Regions from separate parts of the Nocardioides sp. CCNWLW239 genome, predicted to be linked through region 2. Evidence: riboswitches for the same ligand, from Rfam matches in the RefSeq annotation. Region 2 holds a riboswitch; the other holds the start of a gene.
The links. A riboswitch is a leader RNA that binds a small molecule or an ion and turns the genes downstream of it on or off. The one in region 2 is predicted to bind glycine.

Region 1 (10,045 bases), on a different contig from region 2:
GAGCAGGTGAGCCCCCGGGCGCAGAGGCGGGAACGGGGTCAGCAGGGCGTGCACGAGAGGTTCACCGATGTGGTCCCACAGGCCGCACAGCTCCAGCCACGCGTCGCCGTCGCCGACATGCTGGGCATCGAGCAGCCCTGCGGTGACGTGTCGATCGCGGTGCAGCAGCGCCCAGCTGCCGTCCTGCAGGGGGTGACCCAGGACAGCGGGGGCATGCACCCATCGCAGCCCGTAGTCGTCCAGGCCGAGACCGCGGATGGTGGGCGAGGCGGCCGCGAGCGGATAGAACGCGCTGAAGGTGTCGTGGACGAAGCCCGGGTGGACGTCCTCGGAACTACGGACCGCTCCGCCCGTGGTGGCCTGGGCCTCGAGCACCAGCACCGACCAGCCCTTGTCGGCGAGCAGGTTGGCCGCGACCAGGCCGTTGGGTCCGGCCCCGACGACGACCGCGTCGTAGGCGGTCTCGCTCATGGGCGGCGTTCGACGATGAAGGCCAAGCGCCGCAGAGCCTCCACGTTTCGCCACGTGAGGAGCGGATCCTGCACCAGCCGTGGGACCAGTGCGCCCGGGCCCGCGACGGCCTGCTCCCGAATCGTGATCTCGGTGTCCTCTCCTGCCGGCTCCACCGTGATCTCGACGTGCGCGGCACCTACGGGCCAGCCGCGCGCACGGAGCAACAGCCTGCTCCCGGGATCGCACTCGAGCACCTCGGTGCTGTCGTCGAGCAGCAGCGGCCAGACGCCGACCGAGTGGTGCAGCTGAGAGCCGACGTTCGGCCAGTCCTTGTCGGCGTCACGCAGTCGAGACGCGCCGACCACCCAGAGCGGGTAGAGCCAACCGTCCGAGAGGACCTCCCACACGTGCTCGGGCGAAGCGTGGACCAGCCTGTGATTTGTGCTCATGGAGACGTCCTCGGCGGCTCGGGGTCACTGGCGGTAGCGGTACCCCTCCCCCGGCGCGTTATGCGGAGGACCAGGTTGCGCACGATCCCCAGGGCCGCATTCCCACGGTCGCCGCGCATCGCGCTCTCGCCGTCCATGGCGGCCAGGACGTTGCCCGGATGTGGGTCGACGGGACGGGTGAGGTCGGTGAGCAGGAAGCCGAGGATCGGCGCGACCACCCGCTCGTGGAGAAGGGGCACCGTGTGCTCCAGCCGTATCACCTCGTTGGCCACGCTCAGCTGCGGCCGGCCACGGCCGCGGTCGGCCCGGCGCAGGATCTGCCGCGCTGCTCGTTCAGGGCTGGAGACCGGCGGCGGGGGCCGGCCCTCATGACCGATGACACTCGCGGCATGGCGATAGATGGGGGTGTCGACACCACCCGGCGCGACGTACACGATCGCGACATCCGGTCGGTCGCGGTTCTCCAGGCGCAGCTGACGAGCCAGCGCTCGGACACCCCACTTGCTGATGACGTAGGCACTCATCGACGGTGCCGTGACGTGGCCGAGCACCGATCCGACCAGGACCAGCGTCCCGCTGCCCTGGCCGCGCAACACGGGCAGCACATGACGGGCCACATCGACCGACCCGAGGAGATTGGTACGCAGCACACCCTCGAAGAGTTCGGAGGGCAGGGACTCCGTGCGACCCAGCGCAACCACTCCCGCGCAGTGGATGACCGTGTCGAGCCGCCCGTCCCGGTCGAGCACCGCCCCGACACAGTCCCGGACCGCATCGTCGTCGCCCACATCGAGCGGCAGCACCATGGTCGATGCCGCCCCCAGCCCCACGCACGCACGCGCAGCGGCGTCCAGCGACTCACGACCTCGGGCGACCAGAACGAGGTGGTCTCCGCGGGTGGCGGCGAGACGCGCGACAGCCAGACCGATCCCGCTGGATGCCCCGGTGACAAGGGTGATCGCCATACTCGGAGGCGGTACCCGTGACCAGCGATTTCATGCGATGGCGGCGCGCGTCCACGCAGCCTCTCGGCTCAGCACTCGATGACGTTGACCGCGAGGCCGCCGCGGGAGGTCTCCTTGTATTTCACCTTCATGTCGGCGCCGGTCTCCCGCATCGTCTTCAGCGCCTTGTCGAGGCTGACCTTGTGGGAGCCGTTGCCGTTGAGGGCGAGGCGGGCGGCATTGATGGCCTTCACGCTGGCGATGGCGTTGCGCTCGATGCACGGGATCTGAACCAGGCCACCCACCGGGTCGCAGGTGAGCCCGAGGTTGTGCTCGATGCCGACCTCGGCAGCGTTCTCCACCTGCTCCGGGGTGCCGCCCAGCACCTCGCACAGCGCACCAGCGGCCATCGCGCAGGCCGAGCCGACCTCGCCCTGGCAGCCGACCTCGGCGCCGGAGATCGAGGCGTTCGTCTTGCACAGGATGCCGATGGCGGCAGCGGTGAGCAGGAACCGGACGATGCCGTCCTCGATCGCGGCCTCGTCCAGCCCGGCCTCGGGTGCCACGAAACGTACCCAGTAGTGCAGGACGGCGGGCACGATCCCGGCGGCGCCGTTGGTGGGAGCGGTGACGACGCGGCCGCCCGAGGCGTTCTCCTCGTTGACCGCCAGGGCGAACAGGTTGACCCAGTCCATGACCCGGAACGGGTCCTGGGCGCCGGCTCCGGAGGCCAGGTCGCGGTAGAGCAGCGGCGCCCGGCGCGGGACCCGCAGTCCACCGGGAAGTACGCCGTCCGTCACCGGATCGCGATCGCAGCCGGCCTGCACGCAGGCCGCCATCACCCGCCAGATCTCCAGCAGGCCGGCACGGATCTCCTCAGGCGTACGCCAGGTGAGCTCGTTCGCGAGCATGAGGTCGGAGACACGGAACCCCTCTCGCTCGCAGATGTCGAGCAGCTCGGCGCCGGTGGCGAACGGGAAGCGTACGGGCGAGCGGTCGGGCACCACCCGCGCGGCGCCCGACGCATGCTCGTCGACGACGAAGCCGCCGCCGACGGAGTAGTAGGTGCGCTCGCGCAGCACCTCCCCCGTGGCTGCGTACGCGGAGAACACCATGCCGTTGGGGTGGCCCGGCAGGCTCTTGCGCCGATGCATGACCAGGTCGGTGTCACCGGCGAAGCGGATCGCTCGGCGCCCGCCCAACCACAGCTCGCCGGTCTCGCGGATCGTCGTCACCCGCGCAGAGGACGCCCTCGTGTCGACGGTCTCCGGTTCCTCCCCGGCGAGCCCGAGCAGCACAGCACCCTCCGAGCCGTGGCCGTGACCGGTCGCACCGAGGGACCCGAAGAGCTCGGCCTTCACCCGCGTGGCCGCATCCAGAAGACCGTCCGCGACGAGACCGTCGACGAACGTCTTCGCGGCGCGCATCGGTCCGACGGTGTGCGAGGAGGACGGCCCGATGCCGATCGAGTACAGGTCGAAGGCGCTCAGGGCCGTCGCGACGACCGCGGAGCCGGCGACCTCGGCGGTCACGTCACTCCTCGATCAGGGCGTCGTAGGCCGCGGCGTCGAGCAGGTCGGCAGCACCCGAGATACGCATCTCGAAGAGCCAGCCGGTGCCGAACGGGTCGCTGTTGATCAGCGCGGGGTCCTCGACGACGGCCGCGTTGACCTCGAGCACCTCGCCGTCCGCGGGCGCGAAGAGATCGCTGACCGACTTCGTCGACTCCAGCTCACCGCAGCTCTCGCCCCCGGTGATCGTGGTGCCCACCTCGGGCAGCTCGACGAAGACGATGTCGCCCAGTGCCTCGGTGGCGAAGGCGGTGACCCCGACGCGCGCGACGTCGCCGCGGGTCTCGATCCACTCGTGCTCGGCGGTGTAGGACAGGTGGGTCGGGTTGGCCATGGCGGTGCTCATTTCGTGGAGTAGAACGGAAGGTCGACGATCTCGGCGTCCTCGCGGCTGCCGCGTACGTCGATCTGGACCTTGCTGCCGACGACCGCGAGGTCGGGGCGGACGTACGCCATCGCGATCGGATGGCCGAGGGTCGGTGACGGGGAGCCGCTGGTGACGACGCCGATCTCGTCGCCGGTGGCCGGGTCGACGACGGCGTAGCCCGCCCGCGGGGAGCGGCGCCCGGTGGCCACGAGCCCGACGAGCGTGCTGCGCGGGCCTTCCTCGCGGCGTACCGCCAGGGCAGCCTCCCCGACGAAGCCGTCAGCCTTGTCGAAGGAGACGAGCCGGCCGAGGCCGGCCTCGAACGGCGTCGTGTCGCGGTTCAGCTCGTGGCCGTAGAGCGGCATGCCCGCCTCGAGCCGCAGGGTGTCGCGGCAGGCGAGCCCGGCAGGGACCAGCCCGTGCGGCGTACCGGCCTCGGTGATGGCCTCCCAGACAGCAGCGGCCGACGCGGGCGCGCAGTAGATCTCGAAGCCGTCCTCGCCGGTGTAGCCGGTGCGGGCGAGCAGGACCTCGACCCCGGCGACCGTGCCGGCGTCGATGGCGTAGTAGCGCAGGGAGGGAACGTCCAGGTCGGTCAGGGCCGCGACGATCGCCGCCGAGGCGGGCCCCTGCACGGCGATCAGCGCGAACTCGGCCGAGGCGTCGTGGACCAGGACGTCGTACCCCTCCGCTCGCTCGGTCAGGGCCGGAGCGACGACGCCGACGTTGCTCGCGTTGGCGACGACCAGGTAGCGCTCCTCCGCGAGCCGGTAGACGACCAGGTCGTCGATGATGCCGCCGTCCTCGGCGCAGATCATCGAGTAGCGGGCACGGCCGATGCCGATCGCCGACGGGCGGCCGACCAGGGCATGGTCGAGGGCGCGTCCCGCCTCGGGTCCGGTCACCTCGATCTCGCCCATGTGGCTCAGGTCGAAGAGGCCCGCGGCGGTGCGTACGGCATGGTGTTCCGCCGTCTCCGAGCGATAGCGGACCGGCATGCTCCAGCCGGCGAAGTCGGTGAACGAGGCACCGAGCGCCTGGTGGATCTCGTGCAGAGGGGTAGGGACGGGTGAGGTCATGTGTGCGGGAGGCTCCCTGCTGGTGGGTGCCCGAAGGCACCCGTGGACGGGTGACCTCCCCGCTCTGTCATCGCTACCTGAGAGCTTCACCGCCCGAGAGCGGTTTGCACCGTGGGTGCAGGATCCTGCGGACCCTGTCTTTCCAGAGGTCGCCTCACCACAGCGGTCATGGGGCCTGAGAGATTCTGGGGAGGTTTGCTCCTTCGGCGCCTCACCCGGGATGGTGAGGACTCTCCCGCTGCGGTTCGAACGGCGGATGTGAAGTTGTGCGGCACAACCTAGGTCTGGCCATCCCGGCCGTCAAGATGGCGGCCCGTTATCGGGAACTGTTCTCACCGGTCCTAGGATGGGTCGATGCCAGCGACGAGGACCCGGGTTCCCGTGGTCATCCTCACCGGCCATCTCGGCTCGGGGAAGACCACGCTGCTCAACCATCTGCTGCGTCAGCCCGGTGCCCGGGTGGGTGTGGTCGTCAACGACTTCGGCGACATCAACGTCGACGCCGGGCTCGTCACGGGGCAGGTGGACGAGCCGGCCTCGATCGCGGGCGGGTGCCTGTGCTGCCTGCCCGACGCAGGCGGTCTCGACGACGCACTCGAGAAGCTGACCCACCCGCGGCTGGCGCTCGACGTGGTGATCGTCGAAGCCAGCGGTCTCGCCGAGCCCGGCACGCTGGCCAGGCTGGTCCGGTTCAGCGGCGTCGAACGGGTACGCCGCGGTGGGCTCATCGAGGTCGTCGACGCCGCCTCCTACTTCGACACCCTCGACGACGGCCGCGGCCCGGCGCCGGTCCGGTTCGCGGCTGCGTCCCTGGTCGTCGTCAACAAGACCGACCTGGTGCCCGCCGCCGAGCGCGACGAGGTCCTTCGGCAGATCGAGCTCCGGGTGCGGGAGCACAACCCCGAGGTCCAGATCGCGTACGCCGTGGGTGGCCGCATCGACCCGCGCCTCGTCTACGACGCCGCGGTCCCCGAGGACCCGCCCGACGAGCTGCCGATCGCCGCGCTGCTGCGCGAGGCGGCCTCCGACCACCAGTCGCATCAGCACGCGGGGTCGGTGACCGTGACGACGCCGGGCACCATCGAGCCGTCGCGGCTGCTCGACCTGCTCGAGGAGCCGCCGGCGACGGCGTACCGGATCAAGGGGACCGTCGCCGTCGCGACCGGGCAGGGCCCGCGCAGCTATCACGTCAACCTGGTCGGGCGCAGCGCCCACGTCGCCGCGGCCGCGCGGACGCCGGACACGGCGAGCGAGCTCGTCGCCATCGGCCTGGAGCTCGAGACCGACGCGGTCCGTGAACGCCTCGCCGATGCCCTCGCCCCGGCCGAGCGGCCGAGCGCCGCAGGGCTTCGCCGACTGCGTCAGCTGGTCCGCGTCAGCCTCTGACTCCGTCGCAGAGATCGGGCCGGCTCAGCCGGCGCGGCGGACGATCCGTTCCATGTCGGTGATGATCACCGAGCGCGACTCCAGCCTGACCCAGCCCTTGGCCGCGAAGTCCGCGAGCGCCTTGTTGACCGTCTCCCGGGCCGCACCCACGAGCTGGGCGAGCTCCTCCTGGGTGAGGTCGTGGCGTACGTGGACGCCTTCCTCGGTCTCCTGACCGAACCGCTCGGCGAGATCCAGCAGCGCCTTCGCGACCCGGCGGGGCGCATCGGCGAAGACCAGGTCACCGATCACGTCGTTGGCCCGGCGCAGCCGACCCGACAGCAGCGCGAGCAGCCCGCGGGTCACGCTCGGCCGTCCGTCGAGCCAGGTCAGCAGGTCGTCGTGTGACAACGAGGCGAGCTCGACCCGGTCGGTGACGGCCGTGACCGTCGAGGAACGCAGACCGGGATCGAAGAGCGACAGCTCCCCGAACACCTGGCCCGGCCCCAGGATCGCCAGCAGGCTGTCCTGTCCGCTGGCCGAGGAACGGCTCAGCTTCACCTTGCCGTCCACGACCGCGTAGAGCCGGTCGGCGGCATCCCCCTCGTGGAACAGCACCTCGCCTCGGCGGAGGCGGGTCTGACCCATCATCGCGAGCATCGCCGTCATCGACTCGTCGTCGAGCTCGCTGAAAAGCGGCGCGTGCCGAAGCACGTCTTGATCCATTACCCAGCCGCTCCTGTCGTCGTGTGGCTTGAGTGGATCAGCCTAACCAGAGCAAGACGCTGGACAACGGATGTGTGTCCGGCATCGCACGCTTGCCGGGTGCGTTCTTCGCCACACCCACAGGCTCGGGAAGCCTCAGCGGCCCAGCGCCGTTGCTCTGGTGTGAGGCTCTCCATGCTGGACCGTTCCCGTACGCGGACGGGCTATCCCGACGGCGCTGCACTGACCCACACGATCGAGCGGGCGGTGGCGGCCGAGCGGCTCGGCTACCACCGGTTCTGGGTCGCGGAGCACCATGCGGTGCCGGGGATCGCGTCGGGGTCGCCGCCGGTGCTGCTCGGTGCGCTCGGTGCGCACACCTCCACCATCCGGCTCGGGTCGGGCGGGGTGATGCTGCCGCACCATCAGCCGCTGGTCGTCGCCGAGCAGTTCTTGATGCTCGACGCGCTCTACCCCGGCCGACTCGACCTGGGGCTGGGACGCACGCTGGGTTTCACTGCTCCCGTACGTCGCGCGCTGCGGCACGAGCTGGACGAGCCGGACACGTTCGCCGAGGACATCGAGGAGCTCCGCGGCTACCTCGACCGCACCGAAGCGGTCACCGCTCGGCCCGTCGCCGCGCACCAGATCCCCCTGTTCGTGCTGGCGACCGGGCGCGGGGTCGCGCTCGCCTCGAGGCTCGGGCTGCCGGTGGTCGTGGGCGGGCCCGTGCTGTACAGCCCGCGGCTGGATGAGGTCCTCGGGGCGTACCGGAAGGACTTCCGACCCTCTTCGCGGGCGTCCGAACCGTCGGTGATCGTCTCCGTCGACGTGCTGGTCGCGGACACCGATGCGGAGGCTGCCGAGCTCGCGCTGCCGGAGGCGTGGGCGATGGCCAGGTCGCGGCAGACCGGCGAGTTCGGTCCCCTCGAGCCGGTCGCGTCGATCCGGTCGCAGACGTGGTCGGGCCAGGTGCGCGAGCGGGTCGAGGCGCATCTCGCACGGACCACCGCCGGCTCCCCCGAGACCGTCCGGCGCAGGCTCGAACGGCTGGCCGAGACCACCGGCGCCGACGAGCTCCTCGCCTTCACCTCGACCTACGACCGCGACGCCCAGCTCGCCTCCGACGCCGCGCTCGCCCAGATCATGACGACGCAGATCATGACGACGCAGATCATGACGACGGAGGTCAGGGCCGAGGTTCCGCCCCGGAGCTGAGCACGTGGGCCGCCTCCAGGAGGAGGCGGCCGAGCTCGGCCTGACGGGGTGGTGCGAGTCGGGCCTCGATGCCGGTGATGCTGAGCGCTCCGTACGGCTGTCCGTGGGCGTCGAAGACCGCGGCACCCAAACCCCAGCTGCCGACCACGAGCAGGCCCGGGTTGACCGCGAAGCCACGCTCGCGGGTCGCGGCGATGCGCTTCCGCAGAGCGGACGCGGCGTGCTCCTCGCCGAATGCGGGGACGAGGTCGATGCGGGCCAGATAGGCCTCGCGCCGCGACTCCGGCAGGAAGGCGAGGATCGCGAGACCGGCCGAGGCCACGCCCAGCGGGAAGCGGATGCCCTCGTGGAGCACGTGCGAGCGGATCGGGAAGCTGCCGTCCTCGCGCAGGACGCAGACGGTCTCGTCGCCGCGCCGGATCGAGAAGAAGGCGCTCTCCCCCGTCTCCCGGGCGATGCGCAGCACCGCCGCGCGGGCAGCCGGAGTGATGTCGTGGCGGGTGGTCGCGGCGGCGCCGAGCAGGAAGCACTCGGGGCCGAGGTGCCAGGCGCCGGTGCTGTTGTCGCGTTCGACCAGCCCCTCCTCCTGGAGCGCGCTGAGCAGCCGGTGGGCGGTGGGGCGCGGGATGGCGGCGTTCGTGGCCAGCTGGGTGGTCGTCGCCCCCTCCGGCTCGCCCGCGGCGAGCAGCCGCAGCAGGTGCGCGCTGCGACGGATCACGCTGGGCTGGGTCGCTGCGGGTTCCATGAGACGTACGATAGGCGACGTCCACTCAGTGAACGCTACTGCGCCACCGGGGCCGTTCATCGAAAGATCAAGCGTGAACTCGCGCTCATCTATTGACCGACGGACGCGCCGGCCCTTGACTGATCATCATGGACAAGGTCATCTCCTCAGCCGCCGAGGCGGTCGCGGACGTCCCGAACGGAGCGACCCTCACGGTCGGCGGTTTCGGGCTGTGCGGCATCCCCTCGGTGCTCATCAACGCTCTCCTCGAGGCCGGCGTGACCGACCTCGAGGTGGTCTCCAACAACGCCGGTGTCGACGACTGGGGCCTGGGTCTGCTGCTCGGCGCCGGGCGGCTGCGCCGGGTCGTGGCGTCGTACGTCGGCGAGAACAAGGAGTTCGCGCGGCAATACCTCTCCGGCGACCTCGAGGTCGAGCTGACCCCGCAGGGCACGCTCGCCGAGCGGATGCGCGCCGGCGGCTCCGGCATCGCCGCGTTCTACACGCGCACCGGCGTCGGCACCCAGGTCGCGCAGGGCGGTCTGCCGTGGAAGTACGACGACGCCGGCAACGTCATCAAGACGTCGCCCGAGAAGCCGGTGATGACCTTCGAGACCCGCGACGGCGAGCAGGAGTTCGTCCTGGAGGAGGCCATCGTCGCCGACTTCGGCATCGTCCGCGCCTGGAAGGGCGACCGCCACGGCAACCTCGTCTTCAAGGACTCCGCCCGCAACTTCAACCCGCTGGCCGCGATGGCCGGGCAGATCACGATCGCGGAGGTCGAGGAGCTCGTCGAGCCCGGCGAGCTCGCCCCGAACGACATCCATCTTCCGGGGGTCTACGTGCACCGCGTGGTGCCGTTGACGCCGGAGCAGGCCGCCGACAAGCGGATCGAGAAGAGGACGGTGCGCTGAGATGGCATGGACACGTGAAGAGATGGCCGCCCGGGCCGCCGCGGAGCTCTCCGACGGCGACTACGTCAACCTCGGCATCGGGCTGCCGACGCTGGTGCCCAACTACGTCCCCGACGACGTCGAGCTGGTGCTGCAGAGCGAGAACGGCATCCTCGGCACTGGCGCCTACCCCACCGAGGACGCCGTCGATCCGGACCTGATCAACGCCGGCAAGGAGACCGTCACCGTACGCAAGGGGGCCAGCTTCTTCGACTCC
Region 2 (10,045 bases):
TCGTCCTCCATCGAGGTCAGCCAGCCCGCTCCGGGCCTCAACGTCGGCGGCGAGCTGATCACCCCGCCCTACCGACTCCAGGTGATCGGGCCGCCCGACACGCTGGCCGGCGCGATCGACTTCTACCAGGGCCCGCAGGACCAGCTCGAGGAGCAGGGCGCGGAGGTCACGGTGGAGCCGGAGGAGAAGATCGACATCGAGTCGATCCACACCGTGTCCCGCTGAAGGTTTCACCGGTAGGGCGCAGTAGGGTTTCGTCAACCGGCTCGCGGGACGATCTTCCGTAGCCAGACCTGTACACATGATGAGGAGATGCCCGTGTACCCCGAGGACCTGAAGTACACCAGCGAGCACGAGTGGCTGCGCAACCCCGGCGAGACCGAGGGGTCCGTACGGATCGGGATCACCCACTACGCCCAGGACGCCCTCGGCGACATCGTCTACGTCTCGATGCCTGCGATCGGCGACACCATCAAGGTCGGTGAGAGCTGCGGTGAGCTGGAGTCGACCAAGTCTGTCAGCGACATCTACGCGCCCATCTCCGGTGAGGTCGTCGCAGTCAACAACTCGCTCGACGCCACGCCCGAGCTGGTCAACGACGATCCCTACGGCGGTGGGTGGCTCTTCGAGATCACCCCGGCCGATCCTGCCGAGCTGGAGAGCCTCCTCGACGCTGCGGCGTACGAGGCATCGCTCGACGCGTAACTCAACCGAACACCTGGGCCGACCTGATAGGTTGCGGTTACCATCCCTCAACGTTCACTTGAGGGTGTGTGCCCGGCCCTCGATGAACCTGGAGCTCAAAAATGTCCGTGTGCCCCGCTTGCGGCAGCCAGAACCCCGACGAAGCGCGGTTCTGCTCGCAGTGTGGCGTAAGCCTGACCGGGACCGACCAGACCTCGACGATTCAGCTCGGGGCTGACGCCGACACCTCCGACCGGGTGCTCAGCCCGATCGAGGCGGCCACCGTCGAGGCGCTGCCACGGGGCAACGGGATGCTCGTCGTGCAGCGTGGTCCCGGTGCCGGAAGCCGCTTCCTGCTCGACCAGGACACCGTGGTCGCGGGTCGTCACCCGGACAGCGACATCTTCCTCGACGATGTCACCGTCTCGCGTCGTCACGCAGAGTTCGCGCGCACCGGCGACACCTTCGAGGTCTCCGATGTCGGCAGCCTCAACGGCACCTATGTCAACCGCGACCGGATCGAGAAGTTTGTCCTCAAGGACGGCGACGAGGTCCAGGTCGGCAAGTTCCGGCTCGTCTTCTACGCCGGGCACGAAGGCGCCTAGCCGATGGCCGCCGCCGCTACGCCTGACCCTCAACGGCCGGCCAGCGACTCGGGGGAGCGGCTCAACATCGGGCAGGTCCTGGACCAGCTGCGTCCCGACTTCCCGACGGTCACGATCCCGAAGATCCGGTTCCTCGAGGACAAGGGACTGATCAAGCCGGAGCGCACGCCCGCGGGCTACCGCAAGTTCTCCCGGCGGGACGTGGAGAGGTTGCGCTACGTCCTCCGGATGCAGCGCGACCACTACCTGCCGCTCAAGGTCATCGGCGAGCACCTCGACGCGATCGACCGCGGTCTCGAGCCGCCCGAGATCGAGGCGACCGTGCCCACCGTCCCGACGGTAGCCCTGACGCCCGACGGGGCGCCGGGGCCCGAGGCGTTCCGTCGCACCGACAACATGCGGATCTCGCGCCGCGAGCTCCTCAAGGTGGCCGAGGTCGACGACGAGCTGCTGAGCGAGCTGGAGAAGATGGCGCTGGTGGTTCCGCTGCGCAGCGGTCACTACGACACCGACGCTCTCGCGATCGCGCGCACGGCCAAGGAGCTGGCCGAGTTCGGCATCGAACCCCGTCACCTGCGGGGGATGAAGGCCGCCGCCGATCGTGAGGTCGGCCTGATCGAGCAGATCGTCGCGCCGCTGCGGCGGCCCGGAAACACCGGCGCGCAGGGCCGGGCCGAGCAGATCGGCAGCGAGATCGCCTCCCTCGCGGTGCGTCTGCACGCCACCTTGGTGAAGTCCGGGCTCCGCGACCGTTGAGTGCGTGCGCGGGCGGGTAGGCTGGTCCCATGCGCGAGGTCGATGTGCTCGGAGTCCGAGTCGAGATGCCCTCCAACCAGCCGATCGTGCTGCTGCGCGAGGTGGCGGGTGAGCGATACCTGCCCATCTGGATCGGCGCGGTGGAGGCGACCGCGATCGCCTTCGCCCAGCAGGGCGTGGTGCCGCCGAGGCCGCTGACCCACGACCTGCTCAAGGATGTCGTGGAGGCAACCGGCAACGAGCTCTCCGAGGTCCAGATCACGTCGGTGACCGACCGTGTCTTCTACGCCAACCTGGTCTTCGCCTCGGGTGTCGAGGTGAGCGCTCGGCCTTCGGACTCGATCGCGCTGGCGCTGCGTACGGGGACCAAGATCGTGGTCTCCGACGAGGTCCTCGATGAGGCCGGACTCGCCGTCCCGGCCGAGCAGGAGGACGAGATCGAGAAGTTCCGCGAGTTCCTCGACGAGATCACGCCCGAGGACTTCGAGTCCCACTGAGTTATTTGCGATTGCTTCGCAATTCGCGCAGCGCTTGCGCTTGATCCTCGTCTTCCTTCCGGCCGCTCAGTCGCTTCGCTCCCTCGCTCTGGTCAGTCCAGACGAGGAGCGCTCCAGCGCTGGGTTGTGGGCGATTGCTTCGCAGTTCGCGCAGCGCTGGAGTCAGCGCAACCCTCACGTTCAACCGTAGGGTTAGGGTTGGCGACACGCCGGAACAGGTTCTTTGACCGGGGCCCTTGCGGCGCTTACCTTGTAGTTGTCTCTGTTGTAACTCCAACGATGTGGTCCCCCCGCCGCAGCCGTTCATTCCCCGAGTGGAGTTACGCGCAACGGAGTAGACGATGGAGGACATCGTGTTCGACCACGAGCAGAAGCCCAGCCAGGGCGACGTCGACGCGCAACGCGCGGCGGAGCAGGCTGACGAGCAGGGCCTTCTCTTCACCGACGATGTCTCGCCACTGCCGAGCGACACCGGTTACCGCGGGCCGACGGCCTGCAACGCGGCTGGGATCAGCTATCGGCAGCTCGACTACTGGGCCCGCACCGGACTCGTCGAGCCGAGTGTGCGTGGTGCCACCGGCTCCGGCACCCAGCGCCTCTACTCGTTCCGAGACATCCTGATCCTCAAGGTCATCAAGCGGCTGCTCGACGCCGGCATCTCGCTGCAGCAGATCCGCGCCGCCGTGCAGCACCTGCGTGAGCGGGGCACCGATGACCTGACCCGCGTGACCCTGATGAGCGACGGCGCCTCGGTCTACGAGTGCACCAGCAACGACGAAGTCATCGACCTGCTCCAGGGCGGGCAGGGCGTCTTCGGCATCGCCATCGGTGGTGTCTGGCGCGAGATCGAGGGGACGCTCTCCGAGCTCCCCAGCGAGCGTACGGCCGAGGACGGCGAGCCGGCCGGCTCGGCCTCCGACGAGCTGGCCGCCAGGCGCGCCGCCCGCAACGCCGGATGAGACGACCGGGCGAAGCCCGGAGCTGAACTCTCAGCATCGACAAGACCCCGAGGCACCGCGGAGGCGGGACCTCGGGGTCTTTCCTTTATGCTGGTGGTGCTGACCATCCCGCACGGGAGAGCTCCTCTTGAAGGGGCGCCGAAGGGGCAATTCCTCCCCGGAAACTCTCAGGCACCCACGACCGTGCGGACCAGGCAACTCTGAAGCGGCGCAGGTGCGGTGACAGAGGGGGAGGGCTTACGAGTTGTCTTAGATGCCCTCAGGAGCCACTGTGTCCGACACGCCCACCCTGTCCGAGCTCGATGCCGCCTCCCCGTTCGTGGAGCGCCACGTCGGGCTCTCGGCCGCTGACGAGGCGACCATGCTCTCGCGGCTCGGATACGACTCGGTAGCCGCGATGATGGACGCTGCGGTCCCGGCCGGGATCCGGTCGGCGGAGTCGCTGGACCTGCCGGGTGCCCTGACCGAGGCGCAGGTCGCCTCGCTGGCTCGCGAGATCGCCGCCTCCAACAAGCCCGGCGAGGCGATGATCGGGCTGGGCTACCACGCCACCGTGACGCCGCCGGTGATCCGCCGCAACGTGCTCGAGGACCCGAGCTGGTACACCGCCTACACGCCCTACCAGCCCGAGATCTCCCAGGGGCGTCTCGAGGCGCTCATCAACTTCCAGACGATGGTCGGTGACCTGACCGGCCTGCCGGTGGCCAACTCCTCCCTCCTGGACGAAGGCACCGCGGCCGCCGAGGCGCTCGCGCTGGTGCACCGGGCCAACCGGAAGGGCTCCGGTCCGTTCGTCATCGATGCCGACGCGCTGCCGCAGTCGATCGAGGTCGTGAAGGTACGCGCCGAGGCGATGGGGCTCGAGGTCGTCGTCGCCGACCTCTCCGAGGGTCTGCCCGAGGGCGACGTGGTCGGCGTGCTGATCCAGTACCCCGGTGCCTCCGGCCGCGTTCCCGACCTGAAGCCGATCATCGACGCCACCCACGAGCGGGGCGGCCTCGCGGTCGTCGCCGCCGACCTCCTGGCGCTGACCGTCCTGGAGGCGCCCGGCACGCTCGGCGCCGACGTCGTGGTCGGCTCGACCCAGCGCTTCGGCATCCCGCTCTTCTACGGTGGTCCGCACGCCGGCTACATGGCCGTCCACGAGGGGATCGAGCGGCACCTTCCCGGTCGCCTCGTCGGCGTCTCCGTCGATGCCGAGGGGCGGCCTGCCTACCGGCTCGCCCTGCAGACCCGCGAGCAGCACATCCGTCGCGAGAAGGCGACCTCCAACATCTGCACTGCGCAGGTGCTGCTGGCCGTCGGCGCCTCGATGTACGCCGTCTACCACGGTCCCGCCGGGCTGAAGACGATCGCGACCCGCACCCACCGCTACGCCGCGGTCCTGGCTGCCGCGCTCCGGTCGGCCGGGCTTCCGCTGGTCTCGGAGACGTTCTTCGACACGCTGTGTGTCACCGTGCCCGGCCGGGCGGCCGATGTGGTCACCGCGGCGCGTCGTTTCGGCGTACATCTGCGTCTCGTGGACGCAGACACGGTCGGCATCTCGACCTCCGAGGCGACGACGCGCTCGACCCTGTCGGCCGTGCTCAACGCCTTCGGCGTCTCGGGCTTCGACCTGGAGGAGATCGACCGCACCACGGCGAGCGCGCTGCCCGACGGCCTGCTGCGCACCACCGACTACCTCACCCACGAGGTCTTCAACGCGCACCACAGCGAGACCCAGATGCTGCGCTACCTCCACAAGCTCTCCGCGCGCGACTACGCCCTCGACAAGGGCATGATCCCGCTCGGCTCGTGCACCATGAAGCTCAACGCGACCACCGAGATGGAGCCGATCTCGCTGCCCGGCTTCGCTGACCTGCACCCGTTCGTGCCCGCCGAGGACGCGGCCGGCTACGCACGGCTCGTCGGCGAGCTCGAGGGCTGGCTGGCCGAGGTCACCGGCTACGACGAGGTCTCCATCCAGCCGAACGCCGGCTCGCAGGGTGAGTTCGCCGGGCTGATGGCGATCCGCGGCTATCTCGACGCACAGGGCGAGGGACACCGCGACATCTGCCTGATGCCGTCCTCGGCCCACGGCACCAACGCTGCCTCCGCGGCGATGGCCGGGATGAAGGTCCAGGTCGTGAAGTCGGCCGAGGACGGCACCGTCGACCTGGACGACCTGCGGGCGAAGCTGGCCGACCACGGCGAGAAGGTGGCCGCGATCATGGTGACCTACCCCTCGACCCACGGGGTCTACGAGGAGGGCATCACCGAGGTCTGCGAGCTGGTGCACGAGGCGGGTGGCCAGGTCTACATCGACGGCGCCAACTTCAACGCTCTCCTGGGCTACGCCAAGCCGGGCGAGTTCGGCGGCGACGTCTCTCACCTCAACCTCCACAAGACCTTCTGCATCCCGCACGGCGGTGGCGGTCCGGGCGTCGGTCCGGTGGCGGTCCGCTCCCACCTGGCCCCCTACCTGCCCTCGCACTCGCTGCACCCCGACGCCTCGAAGCGCTCCGGCATCGGCGCCATCTCGGCTGCTCCGTACGGATCGGCCGGCATCCTGCCGATCTCGTGGGCCTACATCCGGCTCATGGGTGCCGAAGGCCTGACCCGGGCGACCGCTGCCGCTGTGCTGTCGGCCAACTACGTGGCCGCGCGCCTGGACGAGCACTTCCCGGTGCTCTACCGCGGCGAGACCGGCCTGGTCGCGCACGAGTGCATCCTCGACCTGCGCCCGATGACGAAGGAGACGGGCGTGACCGTCGACGACGTCGCCAAGCGCCTCATCGACTACGGCTTCCACGCCCCGACGATGTCCTTCCCGGTCGCCGGCACGCTCATGGTAGAGCCGACCGAGTCCGAGGACCTCGCCGAGCTCGACCGGTTCATCGACGCGATGATCGCGATCAAGGGCGAGATCGACCGGGTCGCCTCGGGGGAGTGGACCGCCGAGAACTCGGTCCTGCGCGGCGCCCCGCACACCTCGCGCGCGCTCGTCGGCGAGTGGGACCGCCCCTACTCTCGCGAAGAGGCCGTCTTCCCCCGCGGCATCGACCCGGACAAGTACTGGCCGCCCGTGGCCCGTATCGACAACACCTACGGCGACCGCAACCTGGTCTGCTCCTGCCCGCCTGTCGAGTCCTTCGCCGAGTAAACCCCAGCCGAGGCGTCACGTACGTCGGCCCAGACGTCAGTTCTGCCGGCCGAGAGGTCGCCACGGTCGGCCGAGCTGGCACGACAGTGACCTCTCGGCCGACCGGAGCGACGCCTCGGCTGGCTGGGTCAGGCGCCGTGGATCTGGAGGGTCGAGCCCTCGCGGCCCTTGGTGACCGCGAGCTGGGTGGGGATGCGCTCGCGCATCTCGGTGACATGGCTGACCACGCCGATGATGCGGCCGCCCTCACGGAGAGTGTCGAGGACGTCGAGCACGTCGTCGAGGGTGTCGGCGTCGAGGGAGCCGAAGCCCTCGTCGACGAAGAGGGTGTCGAGCATCTGCCCGCCGGCCTCGTTCATGATCACGTCGGCCAGGCCGAGCGCGAGGGCGAGGGAGACCACGAAGGTCTCGCCTCCGGAGAGCGTGGCGGGATCTCTCGACTCGCCGGACCAGTCGTCACGCACCATCAGCGCGAGTCCGCCGCGGCGGTCGCCGGCGCCCTTGGCGGCGGAGTGCTCGAGGGCGTAGCGCTGGTCGCTCATCTTCGCCAGCCGTTCGTTGGCGGCCGCGACGACCTGGGTGAGGCGGTAGGCGACGACGTACGCCGACAGGCTCATCTGGAGCTGGTTGTCGCTGCTCTTCCCCTCGGCGAAGGCAGCGAGCCGGGCCGCTACCTCGAGATCGGCGCGGACCGGGGCCCAGGTGGAGAGCGCCTGAGCCAGATCGCGCTGCAGCGAGTCGAGACGGGCGGCCCGGGTGGCGGCGGTGTCAGCCGCCGAGCGAGCGGCGTCGGCGGCGTCGGCGGCCTTACGGTGGGCGTCGGCGAGCGCCGGTAGATCGGGCTCGGCGGTCGCCAGGATCTCGGCGGCTCCGGGGGAGTCCAGGGTCGCGCGGGCGGCCGCGAGACTGTCGGCGTACGTCTTGATCTGGCCGTTCAGCGCTGCGAGCTGCTCCGGTGGGAGAGCGGCGGCGAGCGCGGCTTCGGGTGAGTCGAAACCGGCGCGGGCCGCGGTCGCGCTCAGGGTGCGTTCGGCCCCGGCGAGTGCTTCGGCCGCGCGAGTCGCGGCCTCGAGACGCTCGAGGGCGGTGGTCGCGTCCTGCTGGTCGCGCTCGAGGCCGGTCAGCAGGGCATCGAGATCGGCGTGGGTGCCGCGTACGTCGGCGAGCTGCTCCTCGAGACGCTCGCACTCCTCGGTGAGATGGCGCAGCGTGGTCTCGAGCTCGGCCGCGCGGGTCTCGAGCTCGACACGGATCTTGGCCGAGCGGGCCCGGGTCTCTTCGAGAGCGGCGAGGTCGGCGCGGAGGGAGGGCTCGCGAGCGGCCCGGCGCTCCAGGCCGGCGAGCCGCTCGGCTGCTTCGGCATGATCGGCATGCTGTGCCGACCCTGCCGGCTCGTCGGTCTCCCCGGCAGCCGCCTGGGCGAGCTGGAGACGGACGGTGAGGTCGCGCACGTGCTGGTCGCGCGCGTGCTCCTCGGCGCTGGCGTTGTCGTAGGCCGCCTGAGCGGACCTCTCCGCGGCAGCGTCGGGTGCGCCGTCGGCAGGAGAGGCCTTGTGGGGATGCTCGTGGGAACCGCACACCGGGCAGTCCGCGCCGACCGCGAGCGCGCCGGCGAGCTCGGCGGCGATGCCGTCCAAGCGGGCCTGTCGTACGTCGAGATAGTGGGTGCGCGCCTCCATGGCGGCCGTCCGGGCCGACTCGTGTCGGATCCGGGCGTCGGCGAGGTCCGCGGTGAGCCGGCCGACCTCGGCCAACGCTGCGACCTGGGCGCGCAGCACCGGGATCGCCGCGGCCGCTTCGGTGGCCGTCGCCAGCTCGACGGTGAGCGTCTCGGCCTTCTCTGGCAGGTCCTCGGCGAGCTGTTCCTGCTCGCGCATCCGGGTGAGCAGGCGGTCGCGCTCGGCCTCGGTCGCGGCGATGGCACGAGTGACCTCGCTGAGGCGGCGCTGGACCGGCACCAGGGTGCGGGCCTGGGCCACGCGTGCAGAGATCCGGTCGACGGCAGCCTTGGCCTCGGCAAGGGTCAGGTTGCGCGGCGCCAGGGATGCTGCCGAAGCGTGCTCGCGGCGCGCCTGGTCGGCGAGCTCGCTGACCCCGGCCACGGCCTCGGCCCGCTGGGCGGCCTCGACGCGGCGTACGCGCTCCTCCTGCTCCTCGGCTGCGGCGAGGAGGCGGCTCTCGGCCGCAGCGGCCGCGCGGAGACCGCGCTGCTTCTCGGCCGTCGCACGAGCGGCGTCGAGGGCGCTGAGGGTCTCCGACTCCGCGGCGAGAGCCTCCATCGCGGCGCCGGAGGTGACAGCCTGCGCCTCGGTGGCCTCCTCGGTCAGGGCACGGGCCCAGGTGGCGATCGCGCCGTCGCCGGCCGGGAGCCCGAGGTCGTGGACGTCCCAGTCCTCGGGAAGCGTGACAGCGGCGGTCTCGCTGATCCTGCTGACCACCTCGGCGACGCCCGCGTTGAGCTCCTCGGAGCGGCGCCGGAGCTCGACACGGCGCTCCCGGAGCCAGCGCTCGACGTCCGCGAATCGCTCGGTGCGGAAGAGCCGCTCGAGCAGGCGTTTGCGCTCCTCGGCGCTGGAACGGAGGAAGGCTTGGAAACGGCCCTGGGGGAGCATCGCGACCTGGACGAACTGGGTGAGCGTCATCCCGAGCAGCTCGGAGACGAGGTGGCCGGCCTCGTCGAGGCGGGTGGTGAGGGTGCGCCACTCATCGCCGACCTGTTCCATGAGCACGACCGAGGCCTGCTGGGTCGTGGTGCCGGCGCCGCGCCGCTTGGGCCGCTCCCACGACGGCGAGCGGGTGATCCGGAAGCGGCGTTGGGCGAGCGTCGCCTCCAGGACGACACGGGTCGCGACCTCGGCCGGCGCTCGGTCGCTCCGCAGCCGCTTCGCGACGGAACGGTCACCGGGTACGTCGCCGTAGAGGGCGAAGCAGACGGCGTCCAGGACGCTCGTCTTGCCGGCGCCGGTGGCGCCCGAGAGCAGGAACAGCCCTGCCTCGGAGAGCTGGTCGAAGTCGACGTCGACCGTGCCCGTGAACGGCCCGAAAGCGGTCACCTCCAGATGGTGAAGGCGCATCAGAACAGCACCTCGAGCCATTCCTCGTCCTCGGCACCGCCGGCGGCGGAGTCGAGGGTGTCGACCTCGGGATCCTCGCAGCAGGCGTCCACAGCCGTCTGCAGCAGCGCCAGCTCCGCCTTGGCGGCGGGCTCGCCGCGCAGCTGGGCCACGAACTCGGTGACCAGGTCGATGTCGCGTCGCGGCCGGGACGGGTCGGGCCGTGACAGCGCGCCCAGGACCGGCGCGGTGGACTCGAATCCCAGCACCAGGGTGTGCGGGAAACGTCGGCGCAGGCGCTCCATCGCCTGTGCCGGGCGGATCCGGTCGGTCAGGGTGACCTGCACCC

Region 1: it holds a riboswitch for glycine, as region 2 does, so the genes downstream of both, gcvT (glycine cleavage system aminomethyltransferase GcvT) here and gcvP (aminomethyl-transferring glycine dehydrogenase) in region 2, are expected to answer to the same signal.

What each region holds. Positions count from the first base shown of each region.
Region 1 covers NZ_JBBBNW010000009.1:92,285-102,329, reverse strand. The annotation lists gene WBG06_RS25145 (phytoene desaturase family protein) at 1-471, opposite strand, end outside; gene WBG06_RS25140 (SRPBCC family protein) at 468-902, opposite strand; gene WBG06_RS25135 (SDR family NAD(P)-dependent oxidoreductase) at 899-1,867, opposite strand; gene WBG06_RS25130 (L-serine ammonia-lyase) at 1,936-3,378, opposite strand; gene gcvH (glycine cleavage system protein GcvH) at 3,380-3,751, opposite strand; gene gcvT (glycine cleavage system aminomethyltransferase GcvT) at 3,760-4,863, opposite strand; glycine riboswitch at 4,918-5,015, opposite strand; glycine riboswitch at 5,017-5,111, opposite strand; gene WBG06_RS25115 (CobW family GTP-binding protein) at 5,218-6,249, shown strand; gene WBG06_RS25110 (Crp/Fnr family transcriptional regulator) at 6,274-6,954, opposite strand; gene WBG06_RS25105 (LLM class flavin-dependent oxidoreductase) at 7,129-8,151, shown strand; gene WBG06_RS25100 (IclR family transcriptional regulator) at 8,123-8,896, opposite strand; gene WBG06_RS25095 (CoA transferase subunit A) at 9,025-9,789, shown strand; gene WBG06_RS25090 (3-oxoacid CoA-transferase subunit B) at 9,791-10,045, shown strand, end outside.
Region 2 covers NZ_JBBBNW010000003.1:1,011,930-1,021,974, reverse strand. The annotation lists gene WBG06_RS16765 (DUF881 domain-containing protein) at 1-225, shown strand, start outside; gene gcvH (glycine cleavage system protein GcvH) at 319-705, shown strand; gene WBG06_RS16755 (FHA domain-containing protein) at 807-1,289, shown strand; gene ftsR (transcriptional regulator FtsR) at 1,293-2,045, shown strand; gene WBG06_RS16745 (bifunctional nuclease family protein) at 2,075-2,542, shown strand; gene WBG06_RS16740 (MerR family transcriptional regulator) at 2,884-3,501, shown strand; glycine riboswitch at 3,605-3,695, shown strand; gene gcvP (aminomethyl-transferring glycine dehydrogenase) at 3,755-6,643, shown strand; gene WBG06_RS16730 (SMC family ATPase) at 6,772-9,717, opposite strand; gene WBG06_RS16725 (exonuclease SbcCD subunit D) at 9,717-10,045, opposite strand, start outside.